One region of the Enterobacter cloacae complex sp. HYC080_NIDB genome, then DNA from elsewhere that is predicted to be linked to it. Evidence: predicted binding sites of a transcription regulator. Region 1 holds the regulator's gene; the other holds the start of a gene.
The links. The regulator PhoB, encoded in region 1, activates phosphate uptake and scavenging genes when phosphate is short. The targets are predictions, from matches to a motif close to CTGTCATAAAACTGNCNNAT.
Positions count from the first base shown of each region.

Region 2: the regulator PhoB is predicted to act here: its motif matches at 3,248-3,267, upstream of glpT (glycerol-3-phosphate transporter).

Region 1 is NZ_CP114212.1:3,532,014-3,537,396, reverse strand. Features, by position in the region: gene sbcD (exonuclease subunit SbcD) at 1-513, opposite strand, end outside; gene phoB (phosphate response regulator transcription factor PhoB) at 700-1,389, shown strand; gene phoR (phosphate regulon sensor histidine kinase PhoR) at 1,411-2,706, shown strand; gene brnQ (branched-chain amino acid transporter carrier protein BrnQ) at 3,116-4,435, shown strand; gene proY (proline-specific permease ProY) at 4,516-5,383, shown strand, end outside.
Region 2 is NZ_CP114212.1:1,432,635-1,438,017, forward strand. Features, by position in the region: gene glpC (anaerobic glycerol-3-phosphate dehydrogenase subunit GlpC) at 1-291, opposite strand, end outside; gene glpB (glycerol-3-phosphate dehydrogenase subunit GlpB) at 288-1,505, opposite strand; gene glpA (anaerobic glycerol-3-phosphate dehydrogenase subunit A) at 1,495-3,123, opposite strand; gene glpT (glycerol-3-phosphate transporter) at 3,376-4,728, shown strand; gene glpQ (glycerophosphodiester phosphodiesterase) at 4,740-5,383, shown strand, end outside.

The DNA of each region.
Region 1 (5,383 bases):
CAGGTTGCAGGCATCCGCGTGCTGCTGGTGATAATAGTCGGTGATGGCCTGTAATAAATGTTGCTGCTTTTCCGTGCCCGACAGTCCCGCCTGACTTTGTACGATATCGCGCGGGCGTAAAAAGGGGATCGGGCACAGCACCGCCCCCGGCGTACCGTCGCGTTTTTTCAGGATCTGCGGGGCATGCCCGGCGCTGGCGACGACGGTAGTATTGAGAAACGCCAGAATGTCGCGGGATTCATTGAGCGTTGCCACGGAGTCATGGTTACCGGCGACTATCACCAGATGACAGCCGGTCTGCTGCAAATTCACCACGAAGCGGTTATACAGCTCGCGCGCATAGCTGGGGGGCGACCCCGTATCAAAGATGTCACCCGCGACAATAATCGCATCGACCTCGTGGGCCTGCGCCGTCTCCAGCAGCCAGTTCAGGAACGCTTCATGTTCAGCCGCACGGCTTTTGCTGTAAAAATTTTGACCGAGATGCCAGTCCGAGGTGTGAAGTATGCGCATAGCGGTTCCGTGGCAAAAATGAGAAAGCAGGATTATAAACGTTCAGAGAAGGGAAAATAACCGCTGTAATAAAACAACGGTTTGCCCGCTACCGTGGTAATGTTTTTCATAAATCTGTCATAAATCTGACGCATAATGGCGCCGAATTACAAACGTGTAACTTAATAAGATAAGACAGGGCAAAGTATGGCGAGACGTATTCTGGTCGTAGAAGATGAAGCTCCAATTCGTGAAATGGTGTGCTTCGTGCTCGAGCAAAATGGCTTCCAGCCGGTTGAAGCGGAAGATTATGACAGCGCAGTGAACCAGCTGAATGAACCCTGGCCCGATCTGATTCTGCTGGACTGGATGTTGCCTGGCGGCTCCGGACTGCAGTTTATCAAACACCTGAAGCGTGAGGCACTGACCCGCGACATCCCGGTTGTCATGCTCACGGCGCGCGGAGAGGAAGAGGATCGCGTGCGCGGACTAGAAACCGGCGCGGACGATTACATCACTAAACCGTTCTCCCCAAAAGAGCTGGTCGCCCGCATTAAAGCCGTGATGCGCCGTATTTCACCGATGGCGGTGGAAGAGGTGATAGAGATGCAGGGACTCAGCCTTGACCCTACCTCGCACCGCGTGATGACCGGCGAAAACCCCCTCGATATGGGCCCTACCGAATTTAAACTCCTGCACTTCTTTATGACTCACCCGGAACGCGTATACAGCCGCGAGCAGTTGCTGAATAACGTCTGGGGAACTAACGTGTATGTCGAAGACCGGACGGTTGACGTACATATTCGCCGCCTGCGAAAAGCGCTGGAACTGAGCGGCCACGATCGCATGGTACAGACGGTCCGCGGCACGGGTTATCGTTTTTCGACCCGTTTCTGAACAATGACAGGAGTGTGACGCGTGCTGGAACGTCTGTCATGGAAAAGGCTCGTCTTTGAACTGATCTTATGCTGTATTCCGGCCTTCCTTCTTGGGGCCTTTCTCGGACATCTGCCGTGGTTTCTGCTGGCGTCGGTCACCGGGCTGCTGATCTGGCATTTCTGGAACCTGCTGCGCCTCTCCTGGTGGCTGTGGGTTGACCGCAGTATGACCCCACCGCCGGGCAGCGGCAGCTGGGAGCCCCTGCTGTACGGCCTGCACCAGATGCAGATGCGTAATAAAAAGCGCCGTCGCGAGCTGGGAAGCCTGATTAAGCGTTTTCGCAGCGGGGCGGAGTCGTTGCCGGATGCGGTCATCCTGACCACTGAAGAAGGCACCATCTTCTGGTGTAACGGCCTGGCGCAACAGCTGCTGGGCCTTCGCTGGCCGGACGATAACGGTCAGAACATCCTTAACCTTTTACGCTATCCCGAATTCACGCTGTATCTGAAAAAGCGTGATTTTACCCGCCCGCACAATCTGAAGCTCAATAATGGTCGCCATCTGGAAATCCGCGTGATGCCTTACAGCGATAAGCAGTGGCTGATGGTGGCGCGCGATGTCACCCAAATGCACCAGCTTGAGGGCGCGCGCCGTAATTTCTTTGCGAACGTCAGCCACGAACTGCGTACTCCGTTGACCGTGCTTCAGGGCTATCTGGAGATGATGCAGGAGCAAACGCTGGAAGGTGCGCCGCGTGAAAAAGCGCTGCATACCATGCGCGAGCAAACGCATCGCATGGAAGGGCTGGTGAAGCAGCTGCTGACGCTCTCGAAGATTGAAGCGGCGCCTACGCTTGCGCTGAATGACACGATAGATGTGCCGATGATGCTGCGGGTCGTGGAGCGTGAAGCGCAGACGTTAAGCCACAAAAAGCATCACCTGACCTTCGAGGTCGACAGCACGCTAAAGGTGCTGGGCAGTGAGGATGAGCTTCGTAGCGCCATATCTAACCTGGTGTACAACGCAGTGAACCATACGCCGGAAGGAACGGATATTATGGTGCGCTGGAACCGTACCCCTACGGGCGCCGAGTTTAGCGTGGAAGATAACGGGCCGGGGATCGCACCGGAGCATATCCCGCGTCTGACCGAACGCTTCTACCGCGTGGATAAAGCGCGGTCGCGGCAAACAGGGGGGAGCGGCCTGGGGCTGGCGATTGTGAAGCACGCGGTAAATCACCACGAAAGCCGACTTGATATTCAGAGTACGCTGGGGAAAGGAACCCGCTTCAGTTTCGTTATTCCGGAACGATTAATTGCCAAAAAGACCGCCTGAGGGCAGGTGTGTCATTTTCCCTTTCCACGGGTCAGCATCTGCTGGCCCGTTTGCTTTGCAGTCAAGCGAAACGCGGATGAATAATATACGGCTGGGTGTTTTTTGTTCGCATGATTAGCCATGAGTTTTTCCTGTAAATAGCGTATTGTGCTGGCGTGTATTTTCATGCTGGCATATTGTTCTGGTTTTGAGATCCCACCTTGCCTTTAAACGTTATAAGCGTTTAAATTGCCCCCCAGATACTGTCAGACCGACTGTATTTGCGTGGTAAATCGAAAAACTATTCTTCTCCACGCCAGGACGGGAGCATTTCCCGCTGAAATTGAGCAATTTTTCGGCTGTATCGTCCCGTCAGGGAAAACGAAAATCTCAATGTTTTCAACACCACATCCACAGGCAGTAAGGTTTTATGACCCATCACTTAAAATCGCGTGACATCATCGCGCTGGGCTTTATGACATTTGCGCTGTTCGTTGGCGCAGGCAACATTATTTTCCCTCCAATGGTTGGCTTACAGGCGGGTGAACACGTCTGGACCGCTGCGTTTGGTTTCCTGATTACTGCCGTGGGTCTACCGGTACTGACCGTCGTCGCGCTGGCGAAAGTCGGTGGCGGCGTGGACAGCCTCAGCACGCCGATTGGCAAAGTCGCAGGTGTTCTGCTGGCCACCGTCTGCTATCTGGCCGTGGGCCCGCTGTTTGCCACCCCGCGCACGGCGACCGTTTCCTTTGAAGTGGGGATTGCTCCGCTGACCGGCGACGGCCCGATGCCGCTGTTTATCTACAGCCTGGTCTACTTCGCGATTGTCATTCTGGTCTCCCTCTATCCGGGCAAACTGCTGGATACCGTGGGTAACTTCCTGGCGCCGCTGAAAATCATCGCCCTGATCGTTCTCGCTGTGGCCGCTATCATCTGGCCAGCAGGCCCGATCAGCGACGCAATGGACGCCTATAAAAACGCCGCGTTCTCTAACGGTTTTGTGAACGGCTACCTGACGATGGATACGCTGGGCGCAATGGTGTTTGGTATTGTTATCGTTAACGCCGCGCGTTCCCGCGGTGTGACCGAAGCGCGTCTGCTGACCCGCTATACCATCTGGGCTGGCCTGATGGCTGGTGTGGGTCTGACGCTGCTGTATCTGGCGCTGTTCCGCCTGGGCTCTGATAGCGCCATGCTGGTTGATCAGAACGCGAACGGTGCGGCTATTCTGCACGCTTACGTCCAGCACACCTTCGGTGGTGCGGGCAGTATGCTGCTGGCGGCGCTGATTTTCCTGGCGTGTCTGGTGACCGCAGTGGGCCTGACCTGCGCCTGTGCTGAGTTCTTTGCGCAGTATCTGCCGCTCTCTTACCGCACCCTGGTGTTTATCCTCGGTATCTTCTCCATGGCGGTGTCCAACCTCGGTCTGAGCCACCTGATTCAGGTCTCTATTCCGGTGCTGACGGCCATCTATCCGCCGTGCATCGTGCTGGTGGTGCTGAGCTTCACCCGTCCGTGGTGGAATAACTCCTCACGAATTATTGCGCCAGCCATGTTTATCAGCCTGATTTTTGGTATCCTTGACGGGATTAAAGCATCAGCGTTCGCCGCGATTCTGCCCGCCTGGACACAGCGTCTGCCGCTGTCCGAGCAGGGCCTGGCCTGGCTGATGCCTACCGTTGTTGCACTGGTTCTGGCGATTATCTGGGACCGTGCTGCAGGGCGCCAGGTTGCATCTAACGCCCATTAATCAACGGCAACAAACTGTTTAACCACGGGGCTTAAGGCCCCGTGGTTTTTTGTTTTTTCGTGTTGAATGGCAAGATTTTAATGGAAAGCACTAACAAACTTAAACGTGGTCTCAGCACACGCCACATCCGCTTTATGGCGCTGGGCTCTGCGATTGGTACCGGTCTTTTTTATGGCTCGGCAGATGCCATCAAAATGGCCGGTCCAAGCGTTCTGCTGGCCTACATCATTGGCGGCGTGGCGGCGTATATCATCATGCGCGCCCTCGGAGAGATGTCGGTTCACAATCCTTCTGCCAGTTCGTTCTCGCGCTATGCGCAGGAAAACCTCGGACCGCTGGCCGGGTTTATCACTGGCTGGACCTACTGCTTTGAAATTTTGATTGTGGCCATTGCCGATGTGACGGCGTTTGGTATCTATATGGGCGTCTGGTTCCCGACGGTGCCGCACTGGATCTGGGTGCTGAGCGTGGTGCTGCTCATCTGCGCCGTCAACCTGATGAGCGTGAAGGTGTTCGGCGAACTTGAGTTCTGGTTCTCCTTCTTCAAGGTCGCCACCATTATCATCATGATTGTGGCCGGTTTTGGCATCATCCTCTGGGGGATTGGCAACGGCGGTCAGCCGACCGGGATCCATAACCTCTGGAGCAACGGGGGCTTCTTCAGCAACGGCTGGCTCGGGATGGTGATGTCGCTGCAGATGGTGATGTTCGCCTACGGCGGTATTGAAATTATTGGTATCACCGCCGGGGAAGCGAAAGACCCTGAGAAATCCATTCCACGTGCCATCAACTCCGTGCCGATGCGTATTCTGGTGTTCTATGTGGGCACGCTGTTCGTGATTATGTCCATCTACCCATGGAACCAGGTCGGTACCAACGGTAGCCCGTTTGTGCTGACCTTCCAGCATATGGGCATTGCGTTTGCTGCCAGCATTCTGAACTTCGTGG
Region 2 (5,383 bases), 2.1 Mb from region 1:
ATGGCTGAGCATGGCATCGCGCAGGGACGGCTTTTGCGTGCTGTAGCGCGCCCTGGCGCGCTGGATGATATCGCCGATTTTCACATCCGACGGGCAGGCAACTTCGCAGCGTTTGCAGTTGATACAGTATTTCAGCGCCTCGTCGTACAGCTTACCGTCCTTCAGGCGCAGACGCTCGCCGTCAGGCCCGGCCTGTTTCGGTCCGGGATAGCGCGGGTTCACGCCGCTGACCGGGCAGACGGTTGTGCAGACCGTGCATTTAATGCAGCTTTCAAAACGGGTATCGTTCATTGTTCCGCCTCCGCGCGCTGGCTAATCTGCTCTGCCACATACAGCGCCGTGACGGCGCAGACCCCGCCACCGCACCCCTGAGTTATGGGATCGTACCCGCCCAACAGCGAGCCAATGGCAAAGAGATTCCTGACGGGCTTACCGGACAGTTGCGGGTGCAGTTGGTTATCAACCATCACGCCGAACTGTTGCCAGGGCTGCGGCGAGAAGAAATCACTCTGATACCAGTCCGCGCGGGACGCGCCTTGCCGGACATCAAGCCCCATAATGGCTTCCCGGATGCCCTCCCGGCTGCTCAGCAGCCCGTTGCTGAAGAAACTGCCGCTTGCCAGCACCGTATAGCGGGCGCGAAGCGGAATATCACCGTGGTTGCGGGTCCAGATTTCACTCACCGCGCCGTCCGTCAGGGTGATTTTTTTCACCTCGTCACCCGCCATCCACACGCCGCCCTGCGCCACAAACTGGCGCTGGATCTGGGTATGCAGGCGAATGCCGGGCACGGAAGGGGGAAGCGTTGGCAGCAGGCCGAGCGAGCAGGGCAGACGGTCCGACAGCCAGCGCCACAGGCGGTTATCGCTGAGTCCAAAGCAGGCAGGCATCAACAGCGTATCGCAGGTTTCACCGAGCGGTCTGAGCGCCTCATACAGCAGCGGCCATCTGTCTTCGTTATCCAGAAAGCGGGCGATATTCACCGCGCGAAACTCGCTCGGGTTTTCGCGCAGGACATCCAGTTCAGGCAGTTCTATCTCTGCCGTCTCGGCGTTCACGCCCTGGCGACACAGTGACGCCGCCGCAAGATGGGGCTGAAAATCCAGAAAGCCGCTAATACCCACGACCCGTACCCGTCCTGTGCTCACAGGGGCAACGGGGACCTCCTCCGGGCTGAGCCATGCGGAACGCAGGGTGCCAAGCGGCGTGATGCGTTGATGATTTTGCCTGGCGCTCCCCTTCAGACGCGCACCGCAGTCAGCCAGCAGCGCTTCGGTTTCCAGCGCAAAGCGGTCAATATGCTGCGCGCCAACCCGATGATACGGGTGCTCCGGCGGCAGTTTGTCGCGGTACGTGTCGTCCACCAGATCCAGCGATCCCGACGAGAAGTGCAGGGCACTCTGCCCCCGGGTGATAATGGCGCAGCGCAGCCCCTGCTTCGTGAGCTTGATGCCACAGAGCAAGCCCGCCAGCCCGCCGCCGACAATCACGGTATCAAATTTCATCGTGTTGCTCCTTCTCAAGACCGCAAAGCCCCTGGTAGACCCAGCGGGTAAACTCGCTCTCACGCAGGGCATCGCCCCAGGCGACAGGCTGAATGCCTTTCCAGCGCTCGTTTAAAAAGGCGCTGAGCTGATCGAGCGACTGGGTGGCAGTCGTGGTATGAAAACGCTGCAGCAGACCCGCCACACGGCAGGCGCACAGTTCACCCTGGCAGGTTCCCATGCCGACGCGGGTGCGACGGCGGAGATCGAGCAGGCTCTTGACCGTCAGGTTCTCCACCGCGTATTGCACCTCGCCCGCGGTGACGGCTTCGCACTCGCACACCAGGCTGCGGCTCAGCCGACCTTCGCCGAGCCAGACCGGCGTTCTGTCCCCGTGGCGGTAAATCGCGGAACCGCGCAGCGGGGCGGGCAGGGAGATGATTTTTTGCAACGTTTTTTCGGTGGACTGACGCGATCCTGGCAGCGGTTGTTCTGCCGTCACGCACGGCTTGGTATTCCCCAGCTTGCGGCAGACTGCATCGGTGGCCCATTCGGCCATCAGGCGGTAGGTCATTAATTTGCCGCCTGTAATGGTGATAAATCCGTCCATGCCGTCGCGTTCGGCGTGGTCGAGCAGCACGATGCCCCGGCTAACGTTACGTCCGCTCGGATCGTTATCGCTGGCGACAAGAGGACGCACGCCCGCGTAGGCACGCAGAATACGCGTCTGGGCCATCACCGGGGCCAGTTTCTCGCCTTCACGCAGCAGGATATCCACCTCTTCGGCGGTCACGCGGTTGTAGTCAATGTCGCTGTAGTCGACGTGGGTTGAGGTCGTACCAATCAGCGAAATGGTATCGCCCGGCACGAGGATATCGGCATCAGACGGTTTGCGGCAGCGGTTGATCACATGGTTATTGATGCGATGGTCGAGGATCAGCAGCGAGCCTTTCGCCGGGAACATGCGCACCGACAGGTCAGCGTATTCTGCAATGCGCTGCCCCCAGATCCCCGCGGCATTAATGACGACGGAGGCAAACAGCTCGCTGTGTTCGTGGTATTGCGTATCAAACACCCGCACGCCGCAGACGCGATGGCCTTCGCGGATAAGTCCGGTCACTTCATGTCCGGTCAGAATGCGCGCCCCATGTTCCCGGGCATCCAGCATATTGGCGGCGGTCAGGCGGAACGGATCGACGGTGCCATCCGGGACTTTCACTGCGCCAATAAGCGCCGGGTTGACCGACGGTTCCAGCTGCCGTGCCCGCGCCGGATCCATGGCCTCCGCCTGAATACCTGCTGCGTTACAGGCGGTGATAAAGGTTTCCTGAAAGGCGAGGTCATCTTCGGGAAGGGTGATAAAGAGGCCATCGGTCGGTTCAATGCAGTGGCGGGCGATACGCTTGAGGATCTGGTTTTCCGCAATACATTCCCGTGCCGACTCACCGTCAGTGACGGCGTATCGTGCGCCGCTGTGAAGCAGGCCGTGGTTACGCCCGGTCGCGCCCGTGGCAATATCGTGGCGTTCCAGAAGCGTGACGCTTAATCCGCGAAGGGCGCAATCGCGAGCGATACCGGCGCCGGTGGCACCACCGCCAATGATAATCACATCGCTGTAGCGAGGATCGTGAATTGTCATTGTCTTCCCTTAATGTTCGTTTTTTTATCATTTAGCCACATGAAAACTGTGGTTTGTTTGATTTCGAACATAAACGCGCGAAATTCGAAAGTGAAACGTGATTTCATGCGCTTTTTTGCGCATTCTGTCATATTTCTGTAACAATCTGTGCGTTGATTCACAGTAACAATCACCATGATTTCTTAACATCCCCGGCTCTGGAATTCAGGTGCGAGCCACCTGCTCATTCAATTCAAGGCCACGGAGGCTGTCATGCTCAGTATTTTCAAACCCGCGCCGCATCGGGCGCGTCTGCCAGAGGCAGAGATTGATCCGCTATACCGTCGTCTGCGTTGGCAAATTTTCCTGGGGATCTTCTTCGGGTACGCGGCGTACTATCTTGTGCGTAAAAACTTTGCGCTCGCCATGCCGTATCTGGTGGAGCAGGGCTTTTCACGCGGCGATCTGGGGTTCGCGCTGTCGGGGATCTCTATCGCGTATGGTTTTTCCAAGTTCATTATGGGGTCCGTGTCAGATCGCTCGAATCCGCGCGTGTTTCTGCCCGCCGGTCTGATTCTGGCGGCTGCGGTGATGTTGTTCATGGGTTTTGTGCCGTGGGCAACCTCCAGCATTGCCGTTATGTTCGTGCTGCTGTTCCTCTGTGGCTGGTTCCAGGGGATGGGATGGCCGCCATGCGGACGTACCATGGTGCACTGGTGGTCGCAGAAAGAGCGCGGCGGCATTGTGTCGGTGTGGAACTGCGCGCATAACGTGGGTGGCGGTATTCCGCCGCTGCTGTTCCTGCTGGGGATGGCCTGGTTCAACGACTGGCACGCTGCGCTCTACATGCCTGCGTTTGGCGCCATTCTGGTGGCGATTATTGCCTTCGCGCTGATGCGCGATACGCCGCAATCCTGCGGCCTGCCGCCGATTGAAGAGTATAAAGACGACTATCCGGATGATTACAGCGAGAAGCACGAAGAAGAGCTGACCGCGAAGCAGATCTTCATGAAGTACGTGCTGCCTAACAAACTGCTGTGGTACATCGCGGTGGCCAACGTGTTCGTTTATCTGCTGCGTTACGGCATTCTGGACTGGTCACCGACCTACCTGAAAGAGGTGAAGCACTTCGCGCTGGATAAATCCTCCTGGGCCTACTTCCTGTATGAATACGCGGGGATCCCGGGCACGCTGATCTGCGGCTGGATGTCGGACAAAGTGTTTAAAGGTAACCGTGGTGCAACAGGCGTGTTCTTCATGACCCTGGTGACCATCGCCACCGTGGTGTACTGGCTCAACCCGCCGGGCAACCCGGGCGTAGACATGGCCTGTATGATCGTCATCGGCTTCCTGATTTATGGCCCGGTCATGCTGATTGGCCTGCATGCCCTGGAACTGGCACCGAAAAAAGCGGCGGGCACGGCGGCAGGCTTTACCGGCCTGTTCGGCTACCTGGGCGGTTCAGTCGCGGCGAGCGCCATCGTGGGCTACACCGTGGACTTCTTCGGTTGGGACGGCGGCTTTATGGTGATGATTGGCGGTAGCGTGCTGGCGGTACTGCTGTTGATTGTCGTAATGATCGGTGAGAAACGTCACCACGCTGAAGTGCTGGCGCGTCGTCAATAAGGAACATGCCCATGAAATTATCTCATTTAACCACCGGTCTGCTGCTGGCGGGCCTGATGACAGGCTCCGCGCTGGCGGCGGATAAAATCGTGATTGCCCACCGCGGCGCGAGCGGCTATCTGCCGGAGCATACGTTGCCGGCGAAAGCGATGGCCTATGCGCAGGGCGCGGATTATCTGGAGCAGGATCTGGTAATGACGAAGGACGACCAGCTGGTCGTCCTGCATGACCACTATCTTGACCGCGTAACGGACGTAGCGGAGCGTTTCCCGGACCGCGCGCGTAAAGATGGTCGTTTCTACGCCATTGATTTCACCCTGGCGGAGATCCGCTCCCTGAAGTTTACCGAAGGGTTCGAGATTGAAAACGGCAAGAAGGTACAGGTCTATCCGGGACGTTTCCCGATGGGCAAATCTGACTTCCGTATTCACACCTTCCAGGAGGAGATAGAGTTTGTTCAGGGGCTGAACCACTCGACCGGTAAAAATATCGGTATCTACCCGGAAATCAAAGCGCCGTGGTTCCATCATCAGGAAGGGAAGGATATTGCCGCGAAAACCCTGGAGGTCCTGAAACAGTACGGCTACACCAGCAAGAAGGACAAAGTTTACCTGCAGTGTTTTGACGCCGCCGAGCTGAAGCGCATTAAAACCGA